4 regions of the Rhizobium sp. 05L429 genome follow, and region 3 is predicted to be linked to each of the others. Evidence: predicted binding sites of a transcription regulator. Region 3 holds the regulator's gene; each other region holds the start of a gene.
What was found. The regulator PhoB, encoded in region 3, activates phosphate uptake and scavenging genes when phosphate is short. The targets are predictions, from matches to a motif close to TGTCATNNANCTGTCAT.
Positions count from the first base shown of each region.

Region 1: the regulator PhoB is predicted to act here: its motif matches at 2,501-2,517, upstream of AC1DNW_RS09270 (PhoX family protein).
Region 2: the regulator PhoB is predicted to act here: its motif matches at 1,744-1,760, upstream of phnF (phosphonate metabolism transcriptional regulator PhnF).
Region 4: the regulator PhoB is predicted to act here: its motif matches at 1,909-1,925, upstream of AC1DNW_RS24625 (acid phosphatase).

Region 1 covers NZ_JBFTNV010000007.1:68,284-74,652, reverse strand. The annotation lists gene AC1DNW_RS09275 (ArsR/SmtB family transcription factor) at 1-290, shown strand, start outside; gene AC1DNW_RS09270 (PhoX family protein) at 438-2,411, opposite strand; gene aptA (omega-aminotransferase AptA) at 2,648-3,976, shown strand; gene AC1DNW_RS09260 (serine aminopeptidase domain-containing protein) at 4,117-5,175, shown strand; gene AC1DNW_RS09255 (HD-GYP domain-containing protein) at 5,247-6,158, opposite strand.
Region 2 covers NZ_JBFTNV010000008.1:230,134-236,295, forward strand. The annotation lists gene dapB (4-hydroxy-tetrahydrodipicolinate reductase) at 1-225, shown strand, start outside; gene AC1DNW_RS11345 (2,3-bisphosphoglycerate-dependent phosphoglycerate mutase) at 248-883, shown strand; gene phnF (phosphonate metabolism transcriptional regulator PhnF) at 940-1,677, opposite strand; gene phnG (phosphonate C-P lyase system protein PhnG) at 1,830-2,306, shown strand; gene phnH (phosphonate C-P lyase system protein PhnH) at 2,306-2,914, shown strand; gene AC1DNW_RS11365 (carbon-phosphorus lyase complex subunit PhnI) at 2,919-4,025, shown strand; gene AC1DNW_RS11370 (alpha-D-ribose 1-methylphosphonate 5-phosphate C-P-lyase PhnJ) at 4,022-4,897, shown strand; gene phnK (phosphonate C-P lyase system protein PhnK) at 4,894-5,670, shown strand; gene phnL (phosphonate C-P lyase system protein PhnL) at 5,674-6,162, shown strand, end outside.
Region 3 covers NZ_JBFTNV010000021.1:10,110-13,426, reverse strand. The annotation lists gene AC1DNW_RS21225 (LysR family transcriptional regulator) at 1-744, shown strand, start outside; gene phoB (phosphate regulon transcriptional regulator PhoB) at 1,023-1,706, opposite strand; gene phoU (phosphate signaling complex protein PhoU) at 1,838-2,551, opposite strand; gene pstB (phosphate ABC transporter ATP-binding protein PstB) at 2,596-3,317, opposite strand, start outside.
Region 4 covers NZ_JBFTNV010000026.1:84,362-90,730, forward strand. The annotation lists gene AC1DNW_RS24620 (aldo/keto reductase) at 1-156, shown strand, start outside; gene AC1DNW_RS24625 (acid phosphatase) at 220-1,764, opposite strand; gene AC1DNW_RS24630 (cytochrome-c peroxidase) at 1,978-3,276, shown strand; gene AC1DNW_RS24635 (organic hydroperoxide resistance protein) at 3,336-3,758, opposite strand; gene AC1DNW_RS24640 (MarR family transcriptional regulator) at 3,886-4,362, shown strand; gene AC1DNW_RS24645 (MFS transporter) at 4,425-5,825, opposite strand; gene AC1DNW_RS24650 (LysR substrate-binding domain-containing protein) at 5,949-6,369, shown strand, end outside.

The sequences.
Region 1 (6,369 bases), on a different contig from region 3:
CCAATGTGGCGGCAGCTTTATTATCGGCCATGGCCAACCCCAAGCGTTTGCTGATCCTCACCAGCCTGGTAAAGGGAGAAGTGCCTGTCGGCGTTCTCGCCACCCAGGTCGGCCTGAGCCAGTCGGCCCTCTCCCAGCATCTGTCGAAATTGCGCGCTCAGAAGCTGGTCAAGACCCGTCGTGATGCACAGACGATCTACTATTCAAGCAACTCCGAGCCAGTCATGAAAATCCTCGCAACACTCGAGGATATCTACGTGACGCAGAACCGGAGCAGGTCTGCAGCCTGATGTCAGTGCTGACATGACGTCAGCCTGAGCAGCGTCCCGAAGGAAATGTTTCCGCGGACGCCGCTTGTGCTATTTTTCAGCACACAAAGCTTAGAGACCGGCAACTCGCAAGAGTTGCCGGTCTCGTTTGATTGAGACAAGGCAGGGTTAGCTGCCCACCACTCCGTTATTGCCGCGTGTCAGCACGACGAGCGACGGACGGGCCGGCACGCCCGGCTTGAAGTCCGGCCAGTTGGTGCCGGCATCTTCCATCGAGGTTGCGTCCTCGTTGTCGGCCATGCGCAATTCGCCCGGATGCTGGACCGAGAGGAATACGCTGGAGCCGTCGGAAGTGAAGGTCGGCGAGCAAGTCTCCGAACCGACAGGCGCGATATAGATGAGCTTCGGCAGGGCGCGCCCCGGACCTTCCGTATCCATCACATAGACGGAATCGGCAATGCCTTCTGGCGGCGGACCGTCAGTGGTCACCCAAAGGCGGCCTGCCGGATCGACAGCCAGGTTATCGGGGTCGGTGAACCAGCCGGCCGAGGTGGTCGCCGGATGGAACATCGCCTGGTCTTCGGGCTTAGCCGGATCGCCGCAGAGAACGAAGACATCCCATTTGAAGCTCTCGGCTGCGTAGTCCGGCTTGTCCGGACCGCCGGGAGCCACCAGTTCCAGCAGATGTCCATGCGGGTTGGGGCCACGCGGATTGGCGACGTTGACCTGTTCCTTCTCGTCGTCACCCTGGCCCTTCGGCAGGCGATCCTCGTTCTCGGTCATGGCGACATAGAGTTTGCCGGTGCCGAGATGCGGAATGAAGCCTTCCGGGCCGTCCATCGGCGTAGCAGCAACCAAGTCCGCTGCAGCGCGCGTGGCGAGAACGACGTCGGCCTGCGTCCTGAAGCCGGCTTCCGCCGTCAGCGGGCCTTCGCCGGCCACGAGCGGGATCCAGCGCATCGTGCCGTCGCTTTCGAACTTGGCGACCGACAGCGTGCCATGGTCGAGCAGATCCTTGTTGGCGGCGCGATCGCTAGGGTTCCACGGATCGCGGGTGACGAAGCGGTAGATATATTCGAAATCGTCGTCATCGCCCATGAAGACCACGACGCGGCCATCTGGGGCGACGCAACATTGCGCGCCTTCATGCGTCATGCGGCCGAGCGAGGTGCGCTTGACCGGCTTTGCCGAGGGATCGAAAGGATCGATTTCGACCACCCAGTCGAAGCGCATCCACTCGTTCGGCTCTTCCTCGAACTTGAAGCGCGGCTCGACGCGGCTGACGGAATAGATGTCGTTCTCATCCTCGTCCCAGCCCTGGCGTTCGACCAGCTCCTGATTCGGCAGTTTTTTATAGTCGCCGGCAAAGACGTCCATTGCGCCTTCTTCGCCAGAGAGCATCGTGCCCCAGGGCGTGATGCCGCCATTGCAGTTCGAGATCGTGCCGAAAACGACGGTACCGGTCGGATCAGCCTTCGTCTTGAGACGGTCGTCGCCCGCCGCCGGGCCGGAAATGCCGATTTCCGTGCTCATGTGGATGCGGCGGTTATACTTTCCGTCCTTGACCACCTGCCATTGGTTGCCGTCCTTGCGCACTTCCAAAACAGAGACGCCGACAGCCGCCATGACGGCCCGGATCTGATCCTCGGTCATCTTCTCGCGGTAGTTGTCCGCTGTCAGACCCGGAAACATCAGAAAGGGCGTCGCATATTCATGACTGACGACCAGCAGGCCGTGATCGGAGCTCTTCTCGCCCCACGGCAGCGGCAGGAACTGGGTGAAGTCGTTATTGTAGCCGAACTGGCGCTCGGCCGCTTTGCCGTCGAGCTTGGCGACATCGAATTCCGGGCTGTCGGCAAAGAGAGCGTCGCCCCAGCGCACGAGGATCTGGCGCTCGTAACCATCAGGCCAGTGATCGGCGGTGTCGCGCACGCGCTTCAGTTCGGGGAAAGTAAGCGTCGAATCGGCAGCTTCTGCCTTCGTTGCTTCGAGCGCCGGCGCAAAAGCGGCCGCCCCCATGGCTGCAATGAAGCCCTTGAGAACGGTACGGCGACGAACGCCTTCTTCGAGAATGGTGCCGTAGCTCGGCGCAAATGCACGCCGCGGATTGGGGCGCGGTCTGGTTTTCTGGCGGTCCGTCATGACTACCTCCGGTAAAAGTGGTTGAATTTCAAGGAAATGAATGAAATGCCTTCGGCCATTGCGGCCATCGATTTTTGTAGCAATGCCGGGCGAAAGATTGATGACGCTCGAGTGTCCGGGAACGGCAGAGGCGGCGCTTCTTCGGCTTGACGCCTTGCCGGGCGCTGATAATTTGACCGGGCAGTAAAAATAAACGGCGCAAAGCCTTGAACGGGACCGACCGCCAGGAGAACAGCATGTCCAACCGCCTGAATGCAACGCCAAACGACCTTCGCGCCTTTTGGATGCCCTTTACCGCGAACCGCCAGTTCAAGAAGGAACCGCGCCTCTTCGTGAGCGCGAAGGACATGTACTACAAGACCCATGACGGCCGTGAGGTTCTGGACGGTACGGCTGGCCTCTGGTGCGTGAATGCCGGCCACTGCCGTCCGAAGATCACGGAGGCGATCAGCGAGCAGGCGGGCGAACTCGATTACGCCCCGGCCTTTCAGCTCGGCCATCCCAAGGCTTTCGAGCTCGCCAACCGCCTGGTCGACATCGCGCCTGATGGCCTGGACCACGTCCTCTTCACCAATTCTGGCTCTGAATCGGTCGAGACGGCGCTGAAGGTCGCGCTTGCCTATCATCGCGTGAAGGGCAATGGCTCACGCTTCCGCCTGATCGGCCGCGAGCGCGGCTATCACGGCGTCAACTTCGGCGGCATCTCGGTCGGCGGCATCGTCACCAACCGCAAGATGTTCGGCACGCTGCTGACCGGCGTTGACCACATGCCGCACACCCACCTGCCAGGCAAGAACAACTTCACCCGCGGCGAACCCGAAATTGGCGGCGATATTGCCACCGAACTCGAGCGCATCGTCACCCTGCATGACGCCTCCACGGTCGCCGCCGTGATCGTCGAGCCGGTCGCCGGCTCCACCGGCGTTCTCATCCCGCCGAAGGGTTATCTGCAGAAGCTGCGCGACATCTGCACCAAGCACGGCATTCTGCTGATCTTCGACGAAGTCATCACCGGTTTCGGTCGTTTGGGTGCTCCTTTCGCGGCCCAGTATTACGACGTGAAGCCCGACATCATGGTCACCGCCAAGGGCCTGACCAACGGCGTCATCCCGATGGGCGCCGTCTTCGTCACCTCGGAAATCCATGATGCCTTCATGAACGGCCCCGAGCACATGATCGAGTTCTTCCATGGCTATACCTATTCCGGGAACCCGATCGCCTCGGCCGCAGCACTCGCGACGCTCGACACCTACAAGGAAGAAGGCCTGCTGACCCGCGCAGCCGAGCTTTCCGACTACTGGGCCGATGCGCTGCACTCGCTGAAGGATTGCCCTAATGTCATCGACATCAGAAATACCGGCCTTATCGGCGCGATCGAACTCGACCCGATCGCCGGTGAGCCGACCAAGCGCGCCTTCACGGCCTTCCTCAAGGCTTACGAAAGCGGACTTTTGATCCGCACGACAGGCGACATCATCGCGCTCTCCCCGCCGTTGATCATCGAGAAGAAGCACATCGACGAGCTCTTCGGCAAGCTGCGTACGATCCTGCAGAACAACATCTGATCTCGATAGTCCCGACTTGAATTCAAGGGCGAGGCTCCGGCCTCGCCTTTTCTTTTGATGTCGGCGACCTTGATCGCGTTATCGGTCTCCGGTGTCAGGGATTTCCTCCAGACAGGGCAAACCAACCCAATGGAGATCCCATGCCAAGACTGGTCTTTATTCTCCCCCTGCTCCTGCTGCTGGTATCGGCAGCACATGCCGGAACCGGCTTCCGTGAAATCACCCTGCCCGGCAAAAACACCGATCGTCCCGTCCATGTCAGCATCTGGTATCCGACGGCATCAGATGCCGCCCCAGTCCTTCTCGGCGAAACGCCGGCCTTTATCGGCCAGCCCGTCATCAGGGATGCCGAACCCGTGCCCGGCCCACATCCGTTGGTCGTGCTCTCCCATGGCTATGGCGGAAGCTGGCGCAACCTCGCCTGGCTCGCCGCCGATCTCGTGCACGCAGGCTATGTCGTCGCTGCACCCGATCATCCCGGCACGACCACATTCGATATGCGGAAGTCTGACGCTGTCGAATTATGGAGGCGCCCCGGCGATCTCAGCCGCACGATCGATGCGCTGCTCGACAATGCGGATCTGACGGGCGGCGTGGCATCCGATCGGATTGCCGCGATCGGCCATTCGCTCGGCGGCTGGACGGTCGTCGAACTGGCAGGCGGTCGTTTCGATGCGGCTGTTGTGACGAAGAATTGCATGGCCGACTTCGGCCAGCTCTATTGCAGGATATTCGACGCACTGGGCATCGGGCGCGATGCCTCCTCCAGTGCTGCGCTGGCCGCCGATCTCAGCGATCCGAGAATCCGTGCCGTCGTGTCACTCGATCTCGGACCCGGTCGTGGGCTGACACCAGCGAGCCTCTCGGCAATCCATATCCCCATGATGGTGCTGGGTGCTGCGGCAGATGTCGACGCGGACACGGCAACCAGGGCGGACATAGCCGCCACCAACAAGGATTCCGGCTACGTGGCCCGCTATCTGCCGCCAGCGACCACCACCTACAGCCTTATCCCGGGATCGCTGCATTTCAGCTTCATGCAGCCTTGCAAGCCCGGCGCCGCCGAGTTGATCGAGAAAGAGGCGCCAGGCGAAAGCATCGTCTGCCGAGACGGTATCGGCGCGGATCGGGAAATGATTCATCGGCAGGTTGCCAGCATGGTCACGGATTTCCTGGGAAAGGCGCTCCCTCGACAATAGCGCGGCTCCTCAGCTCCAGCGCTTGCGGCGGACCAGATTCCCGCAGGCACCTGTCATGAAAACGAATTGCCTCAGGAAACGGAGGCAATCGACAGGCAGAGGGCGAATTTTTTGACGAGCCGGCGGTCGAAATGGCCTTCATTCGCCAACATCCAGGTCAGTGCCTCCTTCGCGCTCCAAGGGGCCTTGTAGGGGCGCGCTGACGTAACGGCGTCATAGACATCGCAGATCGCGGCAAGGCGCGCGTGAAGGCTGATCTCGCCGTGGGACAGCTTGCGCGGATAACCCTTGCCGTCGATCCGTTCATGATGATTGAGGCAGACGTCAAGAACGATTTCGGACATGCCCTCCTGACGCGACAGGATCGCATGCCCCTTTTCCGGATGGTCACGGATCAACTGGATCTCGGCTTCGTTCAGGCGCCCTTCCTTGTTGAGCACTTCAAGCGGAATTTCGAGCTTGCCGACATCGTGCAACAGCCCTGCCGTGCCGAGCGTCTGCACCACTTTCTCGTCCAGTCCGAGATGGCGGCTGAAAAGGATCATCAAGGCACTGACCGAGAGTGAATGGATGAAAGTCACCTCGTCCTTGGACTTCAGCCGAGTAACGCTGATGAAGACGGCAGGATGGTCGTCCATCGATTTCGAAACGGATGAAATGACCGGCTCGACCTGATCAACAGTGATCCCGTCCCCGCCCTGCAGCCGGCCGAAGACATTCTCCAGCACCTCCACGGATTTCTGAATGGTCTCGCGGGCCGCCTTGACGTCGATCTCGAGCTTGCGAGAGGTGTCCCTGACATCGAGGCCTTTGGTGGTGTTGATCACGACGGCCGTGTTAGCGCAATCATTAAGCTTCAGCGTATCGCTCTCGCGCCGCAGTAAGAACCGTCGCCGAGACAGAAGAGGATCGTGCCAGATGCCCTCGACCATCTCGATAAACATTCCGGTCCGCACCTGCCTGGCTTCAATACGCTTGAGCATCCAGATATCTGTCCCGCTATATCCCTGCCTCGACAAATCGAATATTTTATTGCACTGCAACAAAACACTAGGAAATAATAGTTATACTAGGATTCTTAGAATCAATTGTTAATTGGCCTGAATACATGAGTTACAACAAGGATCGTCGGCGAAATTTCCAGATATCTGCTTATCCGCGGCCATCGATATGTTCTGTCGAAGAAGATCCGCT
Region 2 (6,162 bases), on a different contig from region 3:
GCGCGGGAAGCCGGCACGATCGGCTTTGCGACGCTGCGCGGCGGCTCCGTCATCGGCGAGCATTCGGTGCTCTTTGCCGGCGAAGGCGAAACCGTTACGCTTTCGCATAGCGCAACCGACCGTTCGATTTTCGCGCGGGGCGCCATCAAGGCCGCCCTTTGGGCGCGKGACAAGAAACCGGGGCACTATTCCATGCTCGACGTTCTCGGGCTTTCTTCCCATTGACCATTTGTAGGAGGCATTTTTCATGAGCGGTACCCTCGTCCTCGTTCGCCACGGCCAGAGCGACTGGAATCTCAAGAATCTCTTCACCGGCTGGAAGGACCCTGATCTGACCGAGCTCGGCATCCAGGAAGCCACGACCGGCGGCCAGGCACTAGCCGACTACGGCATCAAGTTCGATATCGCCTTCACGTCGGCACTGGTGCGCGCGCAGCACACGCTGACGCTCATCCTCGACAAGGTCGGCCAGCCTGATCTCGAGACGATCCGCGACCAGGCGCTCAACGAGCGCGACTACGGCGATCTCTCCGGCCTCAACAAGGATGATGCCCGCGCCAAGTGGGGCGAAGAGCAGGTGCATGTCTGGCGCCGCTCCTATGATGTCCCGCCTCCGGGCGGCGAAAGCCTGCGCGATACCGGCGCCCGCGTCTGGCCTTACTATCTGACGGAAATTCTTCCGCGCGTCCTGCGCGGCGAAAAGGTGCTGGTTGCCGCGCACGGCAATTCGCTGCGTTCGCTCGTCATGGTTCTCGACCGCCTCACCCGCGAGCAGGTTCTCTCGCTGAATCTGGCGACGGGTGTGCCCATAGTCTACAAGCTGAAGGCAGACTCGACCGTTGCTTCCAAGGAAGTGCTCGGCGACATGTCCGGCGCGCACTGATCGCGACCAGGCATCGATAGGTTCAAGGCTGGGCTCGCGCCCGGCCTTTTTCGTTTTCAGTTCTCGATGGTGAACTGGACGCGGTCTGCCGCAAAGCGGCTGATCGAATATTGCACCGGCACGCCTTCCAGATCGGTGTTCATCGCCTTGGTGATCAGGAGCACGGCGCCCGGCGTCAGCTCCAGGTCGGCGATGTCGCCGGAATCGGCGTGGGTGGCGGTGATCTCGGTCGTGGCGCGCACATAGTCCGACAGTCCGAGGGCGGCAAAAGCCTTGGTGATCGATTCCGTCTTGCGATAGATCTCGCCGATGCCGGCAAAACGGGCGGCCGGGAACCAGCTCGTGCCGCGGGCGACAGGCCGTTTATCCGCGTCGCGCACCGTTTCCAGCCGGATGACAGGCGTGCCCTGTTCGATGCGCAGCCAGCGGGCGACCTCGGCGTCGGCGACCTCCTCTGCGTGGCCGAGCAGCAGCGCATGCGTTTCGCGCGCCTGGTCCCTGAGGCCATCTGTAAAGCGTGTCCGGCGGCTGATCGGGAAGTTCAGGCGCTCCTTGCGCTCGATCAGCGTGCCACGACCCTGCACAGCCCGGACGATGCCTTCTTGGGCAAGCGCGGCCAACGCGCTGCGCACGGTATGCCTGTTGACGCCGAACTGCGTCGCGAGAGCGGTTTCCGGCGGCACCATGCCAGTCGCATCGTATGCGCCGCTGCCGATCGCCTCGCGGATCCTGTCGGCGATCTGCCGCCAGAGCGCTACGCCCGTCTGCCGCTGCACCTGCTTTATGCCTGCCATTACACCCCTTCCCTGATCATTTCGTGGCCCGAACCTCTTCAAGCCCGGCCAATTTTGGACGTGTCGTGTCACACGCTTGTCACCTCGCCGATTTAGGGATAGGTATAGCTTGTATGGTTGTCTATATCAATAGACATTTCGAGGAAAAGACGATGACGGCAGCAGAGAAGACAGAGGCTGCGGCGCAGACAGACAACGGACGCAAACGCACCGTCGATCTGCTGGCGCGCGCTGAGAGGCAAGAATTGCTGGCGGCGTGGGATGCGCTTGCCGAAAAGCCGGCGGCACAGCCGGTGCGCGGCCCGGAAACGGGCCTCGTCATGGTTCGCGGCCGCATCGGCGGCGGCGGGGCGCCCTTCAATCTCGGCGAGGTCACGGTGACGCGGGCGACGGTGCGCCTTGCCTCCGGCTCCGTCGGCCATGCGCAGGCGCTCGGAACCGACCGCGAGAAGGCACGCCTTTCGGCGATCTTCGATGCGCTCTGGCAGGAGGAAGCCACCAAGGGCTTCATCGAGGACAGGCTGCTGTCGCCGATATCAAGCCGCATAACCGCCGAGGCCGGTCGCAAGGCCGAGGAGACGGCCGCGACCCGCGTCGATTTCTTCACCATGGTGCGGGGAGACAACTGATGAGCGCCAAGACCGATGTTCTGACCGGCGGCTTCGCCGAGCCGGTATTCGAGGCCCAAAGCGTGTTCAAGATGCTGATGGACGGCATGGCCCGGCCCGGCACGATCCAGACGGTGGCGGCCGAAGTGACGGCGCCCGCACCGCTCGGCATTGCCGCCGGCGCGATCGGCCTGACGCTCTGCGACCACGACACGCCCGTCTGGCTTTCGGCCGGACTTGCCAGGTCGGCGATTCCGGAATGGCTTGGCTTCCACACCGGCGCACCGCTGACGGCCGAGAAGGCCGAGGCGCGCTTCGCCTTCGTCGAGGCCGGCACGATGATCTCCACCTTCGGCCTGTTTGCCGCCGGCACGCAGGAATATCCCGATCGCTCCACGACAGTGGTGATCGAGCTTGCCGACCTCGAAGGCGGGCGCCGTCTGGCGCTGATGGGTCCGGGCATCCAGAGCGTGACCGAGATCGCGCCTGTCGGCCTGCCGGAAACGTTCCTGCGCCTGTGGACGGAAAACCGCGCCCTCTTCCCGCGCGGCATCGACATCGTGCTGACGGCGGGCAAGCGTTTCCTCTGCCTGCCGCGCACCACCAAGATCACAGCAACGGAGATCTGAGCTCATGTATGTTGCCGTCAAGGGTGGCGAGGCCGCCATCGCCAATGCTCACCGCCTGCTCGCCGACCGCCGGCGCGGCGACCGTTCCGTGCCGGCGATCGGCATCGAGCAGATCGTCGAACAGCTTGCCCTCGCCGTCGATCGCGTCATGGCCGAAGCCTCGCTCTACGATCGCACGCTCGCAGCCCTTGCCGTACGCCAGTCGCGCGGCGACATGATCGAGGCGATCTTCCTGCTGCGCGCCTACCGCACGACTTTGCCGCGCTTCGGTTATTCCAAGCCGCTCGATACCGCAAATATGGAGATCGAACGCCGCATCTCCGCCACCTACAAGGATCTTCCGGGCGGCCAGCTGCTCGGGCCCACCTTCGACTATACGCACCGCCTGCTCGATCCCTCGCTCTTGACGGATGAAGCCGTGGAAGAGCCGGCGCAGCGCGAGGCCGAGACCGGCCGCGTCATGCGCGTCTCCGAAATCCTCGGTCAGGAAGGCCTGATCGAAAATGACGGTGAGCTTCCTGAAGACCACGAAACGGGCGACCTGACGCGCGAACCGATGGAATTCCCGATGACGCGGGATCTTCGTCTGCAGGCGCTTGCCCGCGGCGACGAGGGTTTCCTGCTGGCTCTCGGCTATTCCACCCAGCGCGGCTATGGCCGCAATCACCCCTTCACCGGTGAAATCCGCATCGGGCAAGTCGAGGTGGAATTCGATGTGCCGGAACTCGGCTTTGCCGTTTCACTTGGAACGATCCAACTCACCGAATGCCAGATGGTCAACCAGTTCAAGGGTTCGGCCAAGGCTCCGCCGCAGTTTACCCGCGGTTACGGCCTGGTCTTCGGCCAGAGCGAGCGCAAGGCGATGGCCATGTCACTCGTCGATCGCGCATTGCGAGCTGAAGAGCTTGGCGAGGACATCACCGCGCCGGCACAGGACGAGGAATTCGTCATTTCCCATTCCGACAATGTGCAGGCGACTGGCTTCGTCGAGCACCTGAAGCTTCCGCATTATGTGGACTTCCAGGCCGAACTCGACCTCGTCCGCCGCATGCGCCGCGAATTCGAAGCCGCCCGCAACAGCGGCGAGACCCAAAAGGAGGCCGCCGAATGAGTGATCTCGCCACCTACAATTTCGCCTATCTCGACGAACAGACCAAGCGCATGATCCGCCGCGCGATCCTGAAGGCGATCGCCATTCCCGGCTATCAGGTACCCTTTGCGTCAAGAGAAATGCCGATGCCTTACGGCTGGGGTACCGGCGGTGTGCAGGTAACGGCCTCGATCATCGGACCTGAGGACGTTCTCAAGGTCATCGACCAGGGTGCAGACGACACGACGAACGCGGTCTCCATCCGCGCCTTCTTCCAGAAGGTCGCCAATGTCGCGGTCACGACGCACACCAAGGATGCGACGATCATTCAGACACGCCACCGCATTCCTGAGGACAAGCTCGGCGAAGGCCAGGTGCTCGTCTATCAGGTGCCCATCCCGGAACCGCTGCGCTTCCTCGAACCGCGCGAGACAGAAACACGCAAGATGCATGCGCTCGAGGAATACGGCCTCATGCATGTGAAGCTCTACGAGGATATCGCCCGCAACGGCCGTATCGCCACGACCTATGCCTATCCGGTCAAGGTTCATGGCCGCTATGTCATGGATCCCTCGCCGACGCCGAAATTCGATAATCCGAAGATGCACAGGTCGGAAGCGCTGCAGCTTTTCGGCGCCGGGCGCGAAAAGCGCATCTATGCCGTGCCGCCCTATACCGACGTCGTCAGCCTGGACTTCGAGGACCATCCCTTCGAGATCCAGCGCTTCGGCAAACCATGCGCGCTGTGTGGCGCCGAGGAGGTCTACCTCGACGAGGTGATCCTCGACGACAAGGGCGGGCGCATGTTCGTCTGCTCCGATACCGACCATTGCGAAGACCGCCGCGCGCACGGACATGCCGGCGAAATGCTGGCCCGGGAGGCTGCAGAATGACCGATATACCGCTTCTCAAAGTCAATGACCTCTCGAAGTTCTACGGCAACCGCATCGGCTGCCGGAATGTCTCCTTCGAGCTCTGGCCCGGCGAAGTGCTCGCCATCGTCGGCGAATCCGGCTCTGGCAAGACGACGCTGCTCAACTGCATCTCCACCCGGCTGATGCCGACCACCGGCAGCGTCGAGTATCACATGCGCGACGGCAACTATCGCGACCTCTACCACATGAGCGAAGCCGAGCGCCGCTTCCTGATGCGGACGGACTGGGGCTTCGTGCACCAGAACCCGGCTGACGGGCTGCGCATGACAGTCTCTGCCGGCGCCAATGTCGGCGAGCGGCTGATGGCGATCGGCGATCGCCATTACGGCAAGATCCGCTCCACCGCCATCGACTGGCTGGAGCGCGTCGAGATCGATACCGGCCGCATCGACGACCAGCCGCGCGCTTTCTCCGGCGGCATGCGCCAGCGCCTGCAGATCGCCCGCAATCTCGTGACCGGCCCGCGCCTCGTGTTCATGGATGAGCCGACCGGCGGTCTCGACGTCTCGGTGCAGGCGCGCCTGCTCGATCTCGTGCGTGGTCTCGTCAACGATCTCGGCCTCTCGGCCATCATCGTCACCCACGATCTCGCCGTCGCCCGCCTCCTGTCGCATCGCATGATGGTGATGAAGGACGGCTTCGTCATCGAGCAGGGTCTGACCGACCGGGTGCTGGACGACCCGCGCGAGCCCTATACCCAGCTCCTCGTTTCCTCGATCCTGCAGGTTTAAATCATGGCAACGCCTCTCGTCGTTTCAGAAGTCGCCAAGAGCTTCATCATGCACCTGCGCGACGGCCTCAAGCTGCCGGTCGTTTCCGATGTCACCTTCTCGGTTGCATCGGGCGAATGCGTCGTGCTTGGCGGCCCCTCGGGCATCGGCAAAAGCTCGCTGCTCAAGATGATCTACGGCAATTATGCCGTCGATACCGGACAGATCCTTGTCGACCACAAGGGCAAGATCGTCGACCTCGCCGCCGCCGACCCGCGCACCATTCTCGACGTGCGGCGCCAGACGCTCGGCTATGTCAGCCAGTTCCTGCGCACCGTGCCGCGCGTTGCGGCGATCGACGTGGTCGCCGAGCCGCTGCTCGCACGTGGCGAAGCCGCCGCCAGCGCCAGGGAAAAAGCCGCCGCACTGCTCGAAAAGCTCAACCTGCCGGAAGCGCTCTGGCAGCTGCCGCCCGCCACCTTCTCCGGCGGCGAGCAGCAGCGCGTCAATATC
Region 3 (3,317 bases):
GCCGGTAAAGTGTTTCTTGATCACGCGCGGCTGGCGTTGTTGCAAGTCGAGGCGGCTGCGGAAGGGGCCCGGCGGGCAGAGCAGCCGCAAAAGCAGTCGTTCACTATCGGTTTTCTCGCAGGGCAAGAGGTCGTGTGGCTACCCCATGCACTGCGCATTATTCGTGAGGAAGCGCCGGAGGTTGAAATCATATTGTCCAGTCAGTCTTCCCCGGACCTTGCTCTGGCACTGATGCGAGGCAAGCTGGACGTCGCTTTCCTTCGCCCCGAGACGCAGAGTGTTGGTGTGTCGTTCAAGTTTTTAGCCAAGGAGCCACTGATCGCCGTGCTGCCGGCTGACCATCGCTTGACGTCGCAGAAAAAGATCCGGCCACAGGATCTTGCCCGCGAAACTTACGTCAGTTCGGCTAGAATTTCTCCGGTCTTGCAATCCGTGATCCAGGAGTACGCGTCGAACGTTGGGATCACACTCAAGGCAGAGTACGAAGGTGAAGGCCTACCATCAGCAATGTCGCTCGTCGTGTCTACAGGTGGAATAACGCTTATTCCGCTTTATGCGCAAAATATGCTGACGCCAAATGTCGTTGCCAGAGCACTTGAGGGTGTGCCTCCGACAATTGATCTCACCTTAGGATACAACGATTCAAATTCCTCACCTTTGCTCCGCCGATTTTTGTCTCGTTCTGATGAACTAGTCGCCAACGTACAAAATCAGAGCATCATCCGCTATGCTGAAGTTCCATAGCAGAGCTCACGCTCATCTTGGTGACGGCTTCGATTGGCTAGCGCCAGCAAGCCGACAGTCCCCTTCCGGCCCCAAATCAGTCGATGCTCAAGGCTCAGAGAATGTTCGCAATCGGCGCATAGCAGATGTCCCCGTCATCGCTTGAGCCCTCGCGATGCAAGGGGCATGTCGGTCAAGGCGTCAGCAAGCCAACGTCTACTCTTAAAAAGCCCACCCGAACAAACAAACGGGCCGCCCGGTTACCCAGACGACCCGTTCGTGACCTCCGATCACTCGGATCAGGCTTCCATGGAATATCCCGCGCCGCGGACGGTGCGGATGACATCCTGCATGTTGGAGAAATTCAGCGCCTTGCGCAGGCGGCCGACATGGACGTCGACGGTGCGTTCATCCACGTAGATATCGTGACCCCAGACGCCATCGAGAAGCTGCGAGCGGGAGAAGACCCTGCCCGGCGACGACATCAGGAATTCCAAGAGGCGGAATTCGGTCGGGCCGAGGCGGACTTCGCGGCTCTTGCGATGGACGCGATGGGTTTCGCGATCGAGCTCGATATCACCACACTTCAAAACGGTGGAGAGAACCTCCGGACGGGCGCGTCGCAGCATCGCCTTGACGCGGGCAACGAGTTCCGGCGTGGAGAAGGGCTTGACGACATAGTCATCCGCGCCGGTCGAGAGACCGCGAACGCGCTCGCTCTCTTCGCCGCGTGCCGTCAGCATGATGATCGGCAGACGCTCGGTTTCCGGCCGCATGCGCAGCCGGCGGCAGAGCTCGATGCCGGAAACGCCCGGCAGCATCCAGTCAAGGATGAGCAGGTCCGGGGTGCGCTCCTGAAGCCGGATTTCGGCCTCGTCGCCACGGAGGATCGTATCCACCTCGAAACCTTCAGCCTCGAGATTGTAGCGGAGAAGCACGCTGAGTGCCTCTTCATCTTCAACAACTGCAACTCTTGGGATCATGCGTGTCAGTCTCCTAATGCATGATCCTTAAACCGGGGGTGATTTAAGCAAGGGACCATGCAGGAACTCGGAATTGGCTGCGACCCTTGCGCGCCCCAGCGCGGGGCGCGCACGCAATCGGCAGGTCCAGATTACTCCGTCACCGCACCAACGGTATTGGAGCTGTCGTCCTTCGGACGCTCGCCCTCCGGCTGGGCGCCGGTTGCCATGTAGTAGATCGTCTCGGCGATGTTGGTTGCATGGTCGCCGATGCGCTCGATGTTCTTGGCGCAGAAGAGAAGATGCGTGCAGCTCGTGATGTTGCGCGGATCTTCCATCATGTAGGTCAGGAGTTCGCGGAACAGCGAAGTGTACATCGCGTCGATCTCGTCGTCGCGTTCGCGGATCGCATTCGCCTTGTCAGCTGAACGATTGGTGTAGACGTCGAGCACTTCCTTGAGCTGGACGAGCGCCAGTTCGGAGAGATGCTCGAGGCCGCGGGCGAGCTTGCGCGGAACGCCGGTGCTCTGCACCGCGATGACGCGCTTTGCCGTGTTCTTGCCGAGATCGCCGACGCGCTCGAGGTCGGCGGCGATGCGGATCGAACCCATGATCTCGCGAAGGTCGGAGGCCATCGGCTGGCGACGGGCGATCGTGACGATCGCCTTGTCGTTGATCTCGCGCTCGGCGTGATCGAGGATCACATCGTCGGAAATGACCTTCTGAGCAAGCGCGGTATCGCCGTTGACGAGCGCGCGGACAGCGTCGCCGCCCATCTGTTCGGCAAGACCACCCATCTCGGAAATGCGCCGGGACAGGAATTTCAGATCGTCATCGTAAGCAGAGAAAATATGTGTTGATGCCATGGGGCTTTGTCCTCGAAAATCGGGAAGGCTTCACATCGCCAAAATCAGCCGAAGCGACCCATGATGTAGTCCTGGGTACGCGGATCGTCCGGGTTGGTGAACATCTTGTCGGTATCGTTCTCCTCGACCAGGTTGCCGAGGTGGAACATAGCCGTGCGCTGCGATACGCGAGCGGCCTGCTGCATGGAATGCGTCACGATGACGATCGTGTAGTTTTCACGCAGCTCGTGGATCAGCTCTTCGACCTTGGCAGTTGCGATCGGGTCGAGCGCCGAGCAGGGCTCGTCCATCAGGATGACTTCCGGGCTGACGGCAACGGCGCGTGCGATGCACAGACGCTGCTGCTGACCGCCGGAAAGGCCGGTGCCGGATTCATGCACGCGATCCTTGACCTCATTCCAGAGGCCGGCGCGCTGCAGGCTCGTCTCGACAATCTGGTCGAGGTCGGCCTTGGACTTGGCAAGGCCATGGATGCGCGGACCGTAAGAAACGTTTTCATAGATCGTCTTCGGGAACGGGTTCGGCTTCTGGAAGACCATGCCGACGCGGGCGCGAAGTTCGACGACGTCGATGTCGGGATCGTAGATGTCGTCGCTATCGAGCGTGATCTTGCCGGTGACGCGGCAGCCGTCGATCGTGTCGTTCATGCGGTTCAGCGACCGCAGGAAGGTGGACTTGCCGCAGCCCGAGGGGCCGATCAGGGCGGTCACGGTGTTTTCGCGGACGTTCAGATTGACATCGAAAAGCGCACGCTTCTCGCCGTAAT
Region 4 (6,369 bases), on a different contig from region 3:
ATTCCCGGCACCCGCCGCCGCGCGCGACTGGACGAGAATCTTGGAGCGGCTGGCGTTGATCTTACACCTGGAGATATCGAGGAAATCGCCAGGGCCCTGCCCCGCGCCGTCGGAGATCGCTACGGCGAAATCGGCATGCGGACGCTCAACGGATAAACATCCGGAAGTCGAAGTCTTCTCCCCAATCTGTGGGGAGAAGACATAGCGTTGTCGCGACGATCAGCGCGTCAGATCAAGCGCTGCCGTCAGGTTGCCCATCGGCGGCTCATTGTTCAACGCAAGCGCCTTGTCGCGGGCGAGCAGGCCCGGCAGAACCGGCAGGTCGTATCGGGCGGTGATCAGGCGCAAGATCGAGGTCGTGTCGTACTGGGTATGATCGACCATGCCGCCCTTGGCGTAGGGCGAGATGACGAAGGCCGGGATGCGATTGCCCGGCCCCCAGCGATCGGCCTTCGGCGGGGCAACGTGATCCCAGAAACCACCGTTTTCGTCATAGGTGACGATGACCAGCATGTGCTCCCATTGCGGGCTCTTTTCGAGATGCGAGACCAAGTCCGCGAGGTGCTGGTCGCCGCTCGAAACATCGGCATAACCGCCATGCTCGTTGAGGTTGCCCTGCGGTTTGTAGAAGGAAACGGCCGGCAGCTTACCGTCGTCGATATCCTTCGTGAAGGCTTCGCCGCCGAGGCCGCCATCCTTCAGATGCTCGGCGCGGGCGGGCGTGCCCGGCGCGAAATTGGCGAAATAGTTGAACGGCTGATGATGGAACTGGAAGTTCGGCACAGGCGTGGCGTTCTTGCCGTCGAGGGCTGCCTGCCAGGCGCCGCCATACCAGGCCCAGGTGATGCCCTTCAGCGATAGCAGGTCGCCGATGGTGATCTCGTGCTGCGGTGGTAAGGTGTTCGGCTGCGAGGGATCGGCGTAGGCGGCATCGCCATCCTTGGCAGGGGCGTTGGCGCTCGGCTGGTAAGGCGGCTGCATGGTGTTGACGGCGTAGAAATCCGGCGTGAGGTTGCCGTCGGAGACGAATTTCGGAGCGCCGTCGAGGGCCGATTTCGGGCCGTTGTCGGCCGGGATCAGCGAGATGCCGTCAGCATCCACCTTGGCGATGGTCGGCTTGGCCGGGCTCTTGTCCGCATCGGCATAATAGGGCGCGCAGGCGCAGATCAACTGGAAGTGATTGAAGAAGGAGCCGCCGAAGCCGCCCTGGAAGAAATTATCGGCGATGACGTATTTCTTGGCGACCTGCCACATGGGCAGGATCGAGCCGTCATAGTGGCCCATGACGAGGCTGCCGGAATCGGCCCAGGCGACGAACTTGTCGTTCTTGCCGCCGTCGATCTGCATCTGCTCCTGATAGAAGCGGTGCCAGAGGTCACGGGTGATGACATTTGTCGCCTGCGCGAAGCCTCTGGGATCGTCGATCGAGAAGACGGCATTGGCGAGGTGAGCGGACTGCGCCTCGGTGATTGCGGGCGTCACACCCTTGGCGGTCAGGCCGCCCCAGGAAGGCGGCAGCTCCGCCAGCGGCGCGCCGTCGCGATCGAGCTGGCGTGCCTGGCTTTCGCTGGCATTGGCGAGGCCATTGGCGCCCGGAAAGCTGCCATAGAGGTTATCGAAACTGCGGTTTTCGGCGTAGATGACAACGATATTCTCGATCTTGTCCATGCCTGCAGGTGCGGCAAGGGCGGCTGTGGCTGATACCAGCGGCAGCAGGGCCGAACCGGCCAGCGAAAGATTGCGCAGGAACTTCAGTCTGGTCATGGCGGGGGATACCTCATGGCTAAGGGGGCGTGGCTAGAGGAGCGCCCGGCGGAAATAGAAAGACCGAGCGCAAGCGAGACGCTATTCCCGCCGTCTATCAACTTTGTGACATTGGGCAGGTCGCACCTGCGGTCGAAAGGCGCGCGTCATCAATCTGTTGCAGTCAGGTTCGATCATGGGGGTAGACGATGTTAACTCATTGGAATCTTTCATATGGCGGCAAAGATTATCTGGCTCTTGCGATCCGGTCTGGCGCTCGGTTTGGCCGCCACCGCGCTCGGTTTGAGCCTTCTGCCCCTGCGGCAAAGCAGCGCGACCGTCATCGGGGGCGTGCACCCCGGCCCCATGTCGCGAGCCGACGCCTATGCGCGCGCCGAAGCGCTTACGGAGCTCGGCCGCAAAATGTTCTTCGATGCCTCGCTTTCCGCCTCCGGCGTGCAGGCCTGCGCCTCCTGCCACGATCCACATCATGGCTTCGCTCCGGCTGGCGCAACGCCGGTCGAAATGGGCGGGCCGCATATGGACCAGCCGGGCATGCGTGCCGTGCCGACGCTACGCTACCTGCAGGCCACACCCTCCTTCACCGAACACTTCTACGATTCCGAGGACGAAGGCGACGAGAGCATCGACAACYGGCCGACCGGCGGCCTGACCTGGGATGGGCGCGTGGACCACGGCTCCGATCAGGCGAAGATCCCGCTGCTGTCGCCCTTCGAAATGGGCAACAAGGATGAAGCTGAGGTCGTCGCCTCGCTCAACAAGGCGTCCTATGCCGAGGATTTGCGGGCGATTTTCGGCCAGGATGTCTTCGGCAATGCCGGGGATGCCTTTCAGGGTGCAGTTGAGGCGCTCAGCACCTTCGAGCAGAGCGGGCCGGATTTCTACCCCTACTCCAGCCGCTATGACGCCTTCCTCGCCGGCAAGGGCACACTGACGGCGCAGGAGTTGCATGGCCGCGAACTCTTTGAAGATCCGGCCAAGGGCAACTGTTCAAGCTGCCATCTGAGCGAGCCCGCCAATGACGGCGAGCCGCCGCAATTTTCCGATTTCGGCTTCCTAGGGCTGGCTGTGCCGCGCAACATGGCGATCCCGGCCAACAGCAATCCGAACTATCATGATCTCGGCCTTTGCGGACCTGAGCGTACCGACTTCAAGGACCGGGCGGACTATTGCGCGCTGTTCCGCACGCCGACGCTGCGCAATGTGGCGCTGAAGAAGAGCTTCTTCCACAATGGCTACTTCCATTCGCTGCGTGACGTCGTTTCCTTCTACGCCACGCGCGACAGCGATCCCGGCCGCTGGTACCCGAAAAATGCCGACGGCACGATCCGCAAATATGATGACGTTCCGCAGGTCTATTGGGACAATCTCAACCAGGACCCGCCCTTCGGCCGCAAGCCCGGCGATCCACCCGCACTGACGGAATCGGAAATCGACGATATCGTCGCCTTCTTGGGCACGCTGACCGATGCGGACCAGCTTCCAGGCCCGACGCGGCAAGCAATACATTGAATTCAAAAGCAAAGGCCGGAGCGATGCCCCGGCCCTTGTCGATCGATATCACAGAATAATCAGGCAACCGTGACCGGAACTTCGGTCGAGGTGCGCATGGCGTGGCTGTAGGGGCAAACGATGTGGGCTGCGGCAGCGAGCTTTTCGGCGGTTTCACGATCGACGCCGGGGATGTTGACCGTCAGCGCAACTTCGATGCCGAAGCCACCGCCATCTTCACGCGGGCCGATGCCGACGGTTGCGGAAACCGTTGTTTCCTCGGGAATCTTGACCTTTTCCTTGCCGGCTACAAATTTCAAGGCACCAAGGAAGCAGGCCGAGTAACCGGCCGCGAAAAGCTGTTCGGGATTGGTGCCTGTTGCGCCGTCGCCGCCGAGTTCCTTCGGCACGGTCAGCGTGACGTCGAGAACACCGTTTTCGGAAACGGCGCGGCCTGCGCGGCCACCAGTGGCGGAAGCTTTGGTGGTATAGAGAATAGGCATGACAATCTCCTTTGGTTGGCCCCGTTCGTTCGGGTTGAGTTTTTAATAACGCGCAATTAAATTGTACGCAAGTGAATTTTGCAAATTGCATTCGGAATTTGAAAAGAGGACAATGAAGACCTCGGGGATGGCAGACATGAAGGCGAGAACGGCGAAAGTGATCGAGATACCGGAAGAGGAAAAGCGGTTGGAGAAGCAGCTCTGTTTCGCAGTTTATGCGACGGCGCACGCCTTTACCCGCGCCTATAAGCCCATACTCGACAAGGTGGGCCTCACCTATCCGCAATATCTCGTCATGCTGGTGCTTTGGGAAAAGGCAGAACTGCCGGTGAAAACGATCGGCGAGCAGCTCGATCTCGATTCCGGTACGCTCTCCCCTCTCCTCAAGCGGCTGGAGCAGAACGGCCTTATCAGGCGCACCCGCGATTCCCGCGACGAGCGGCAGGTCATCGTGTCGCTGACGCCGAAAGGTCAATCGATGAAGGGCGAGATCAATACGATCATGTCTTCGATCGGCGAGGCGATCGGCTGCACGCTGGAGGAAATGGCCGTCATGCGCGACATGCTGCACCGGCTGCGGGGCAATCTCAACGCAAGCATATAGGCCGAGACATGATCACCGGCTGAAACGGGATGCCCGCGCCAAGCCGGCGCGGGCAGTTTACCTCACTCGGCTGCCTGATAGGCTTGCGGTCGAACTGTTGCGGTCTTCGGGCCGACAGCGGCAAGCAGAGTGATCAGGATCGCCAGCAGCGCCACGAACACGATACCGCCGACGTAAGGATCCCAGCCGAAATGCGGGGCAGCCGCGAAGATTGCGGAGGCCGCCGCGAGCACGATGCCGCCGCCGATCTGGAAGGAGGCAAAGAGCAGGCCGGAGGCAAGACCGGACTTGTCTTCTTCGACATCAGAGAGAGCGGCAACCTGGATTGCCGGATAGGTCATGGCATAACCGACGCCGAGCGGGATCTGGTTGAGAGCAACCAGGATGATCGGATCGATGTGGCCGACCAGCGCCACCCAGAGGATATAGCTCGTTGCCTGCAGGCCGACGCCGACCGCCATCAGGCCGGTCGTGCCGCGGTTCTGCGCAACGGTGGCAAAACGCGGCGCAAGGAACATGACGCAGACGCCGCCGAAGGCAAAGCAGAAGCCGGTGGCAAAGGCCGACCAGCCGATGACATCCTGATAATAGAGCGTTGCGATGAACTGGAAGCCGACATAGGCCCCCTGAAACAGCGCGGCGACGGCATTGGCATGGCTGAGCTTCGCTTTGCGGAAGATATGCAGCGGCACCATGGGATCGACATGGCGCGATTCCACGATCAGGAAGAGAGCGATCAGCACCAGTGACGCCACGAGCGAACCCCAGGTGAAGAAATCGTTCCAGCCTGCGGCCGCAGCATTGGTGATGCCGAAGACGAAAAGCAGAAGGCCGGGGGTAATCGTCAGCGCGCCAGCCCAGTCGAAGTGCTTGCGTCCCTCGCCGCGCCGTTCATCTGGAGGCAGGACGAAGGGGGCGATCGCCAGCGTGAGGATTGCGACCGGAGCGCCCATGACGAGCGTTGCCCGCCAACTCACGAGGGTGGCGGCACCGCCGAGCACCATGCCGAGCACGAAGCCGGTGGCGCCCGTGGAGGCGAAGACGCCGAGCGCCTTTGCCCGTTTCTCGCCCTCGCCGAAGACGGAGAGCAGCAAGGCAAGTGCCGCCGGCGCGGTAAAGGCGGCAGCAATGCCCTTCACCAGACGTGCAGCGATCAGCGTCGGCCCGCTGTCCACGAAGCCACCGGCGATGCTGGCGGCCGCGAAGATGCCGAGCGACCAAAGGAAGACGCGGCGGTGGCCGAAGAGGTCGGCGACACGGCCGCCGAGTAGCAGGAAGCCGCCATAACCCAGCACATAGGCACTGACGGCCCATTGAAGCGAGGTTGCAGGCATACCAAGTTCGGTCTGGATCGCAGGCAGGGCGACCCCGATGGTGGAAACATCCATGGCGTCAAGGAAGTTCGCAGCGCAGAGCAGCAGCAATGCCAAGCTGGCTCCGCGTCGAGATGGGGAATTGGTCATCGATCTCAGTTCCTTCTTTGCTGCCGCCTTCGCCGGGAGGCTGGCGGGCGGCAGGGAACGAGAAAATGTACAGCTTCAAATCCTATTGCAAATTGATAGTAGCCATGCCAGGTATTACCAATAATGATGAATGACGCCACCCTTCGCAAAATCGACCTGAACCTTCTGCTCGCCTTCTCGGTGCTGATGCAGGAGCGCAATGTCAGCCGCGCAGCCGAAAGGCTGCTGCTCGGCCAGCCAGGGCTTTCGGCCGCGCTCAAGCGGCTGCGCGAAGCACTGGACGACGAACTGTTCGTGCGGGTCGGCCGCGGCCTGCAACCGACGGCTCGGGCGCTGGCCATCGCACCGGCAATCGAGGATGCGCTCTCCGGCATCGAACGGGCCATCCGCCCACCGATGAGTTTCGATCCGACAACCTGGCGGGGCGAATTCCGCGTCGGCATGTGCGACAATCTGGAGACCGCCTTCTTCGGCCCGCTGGTCGCACGGCTGCGTGAGCTTGCGCCGGCTGCGCGGCTCGTGGGCGTCGCAGCCGACAAGCGCG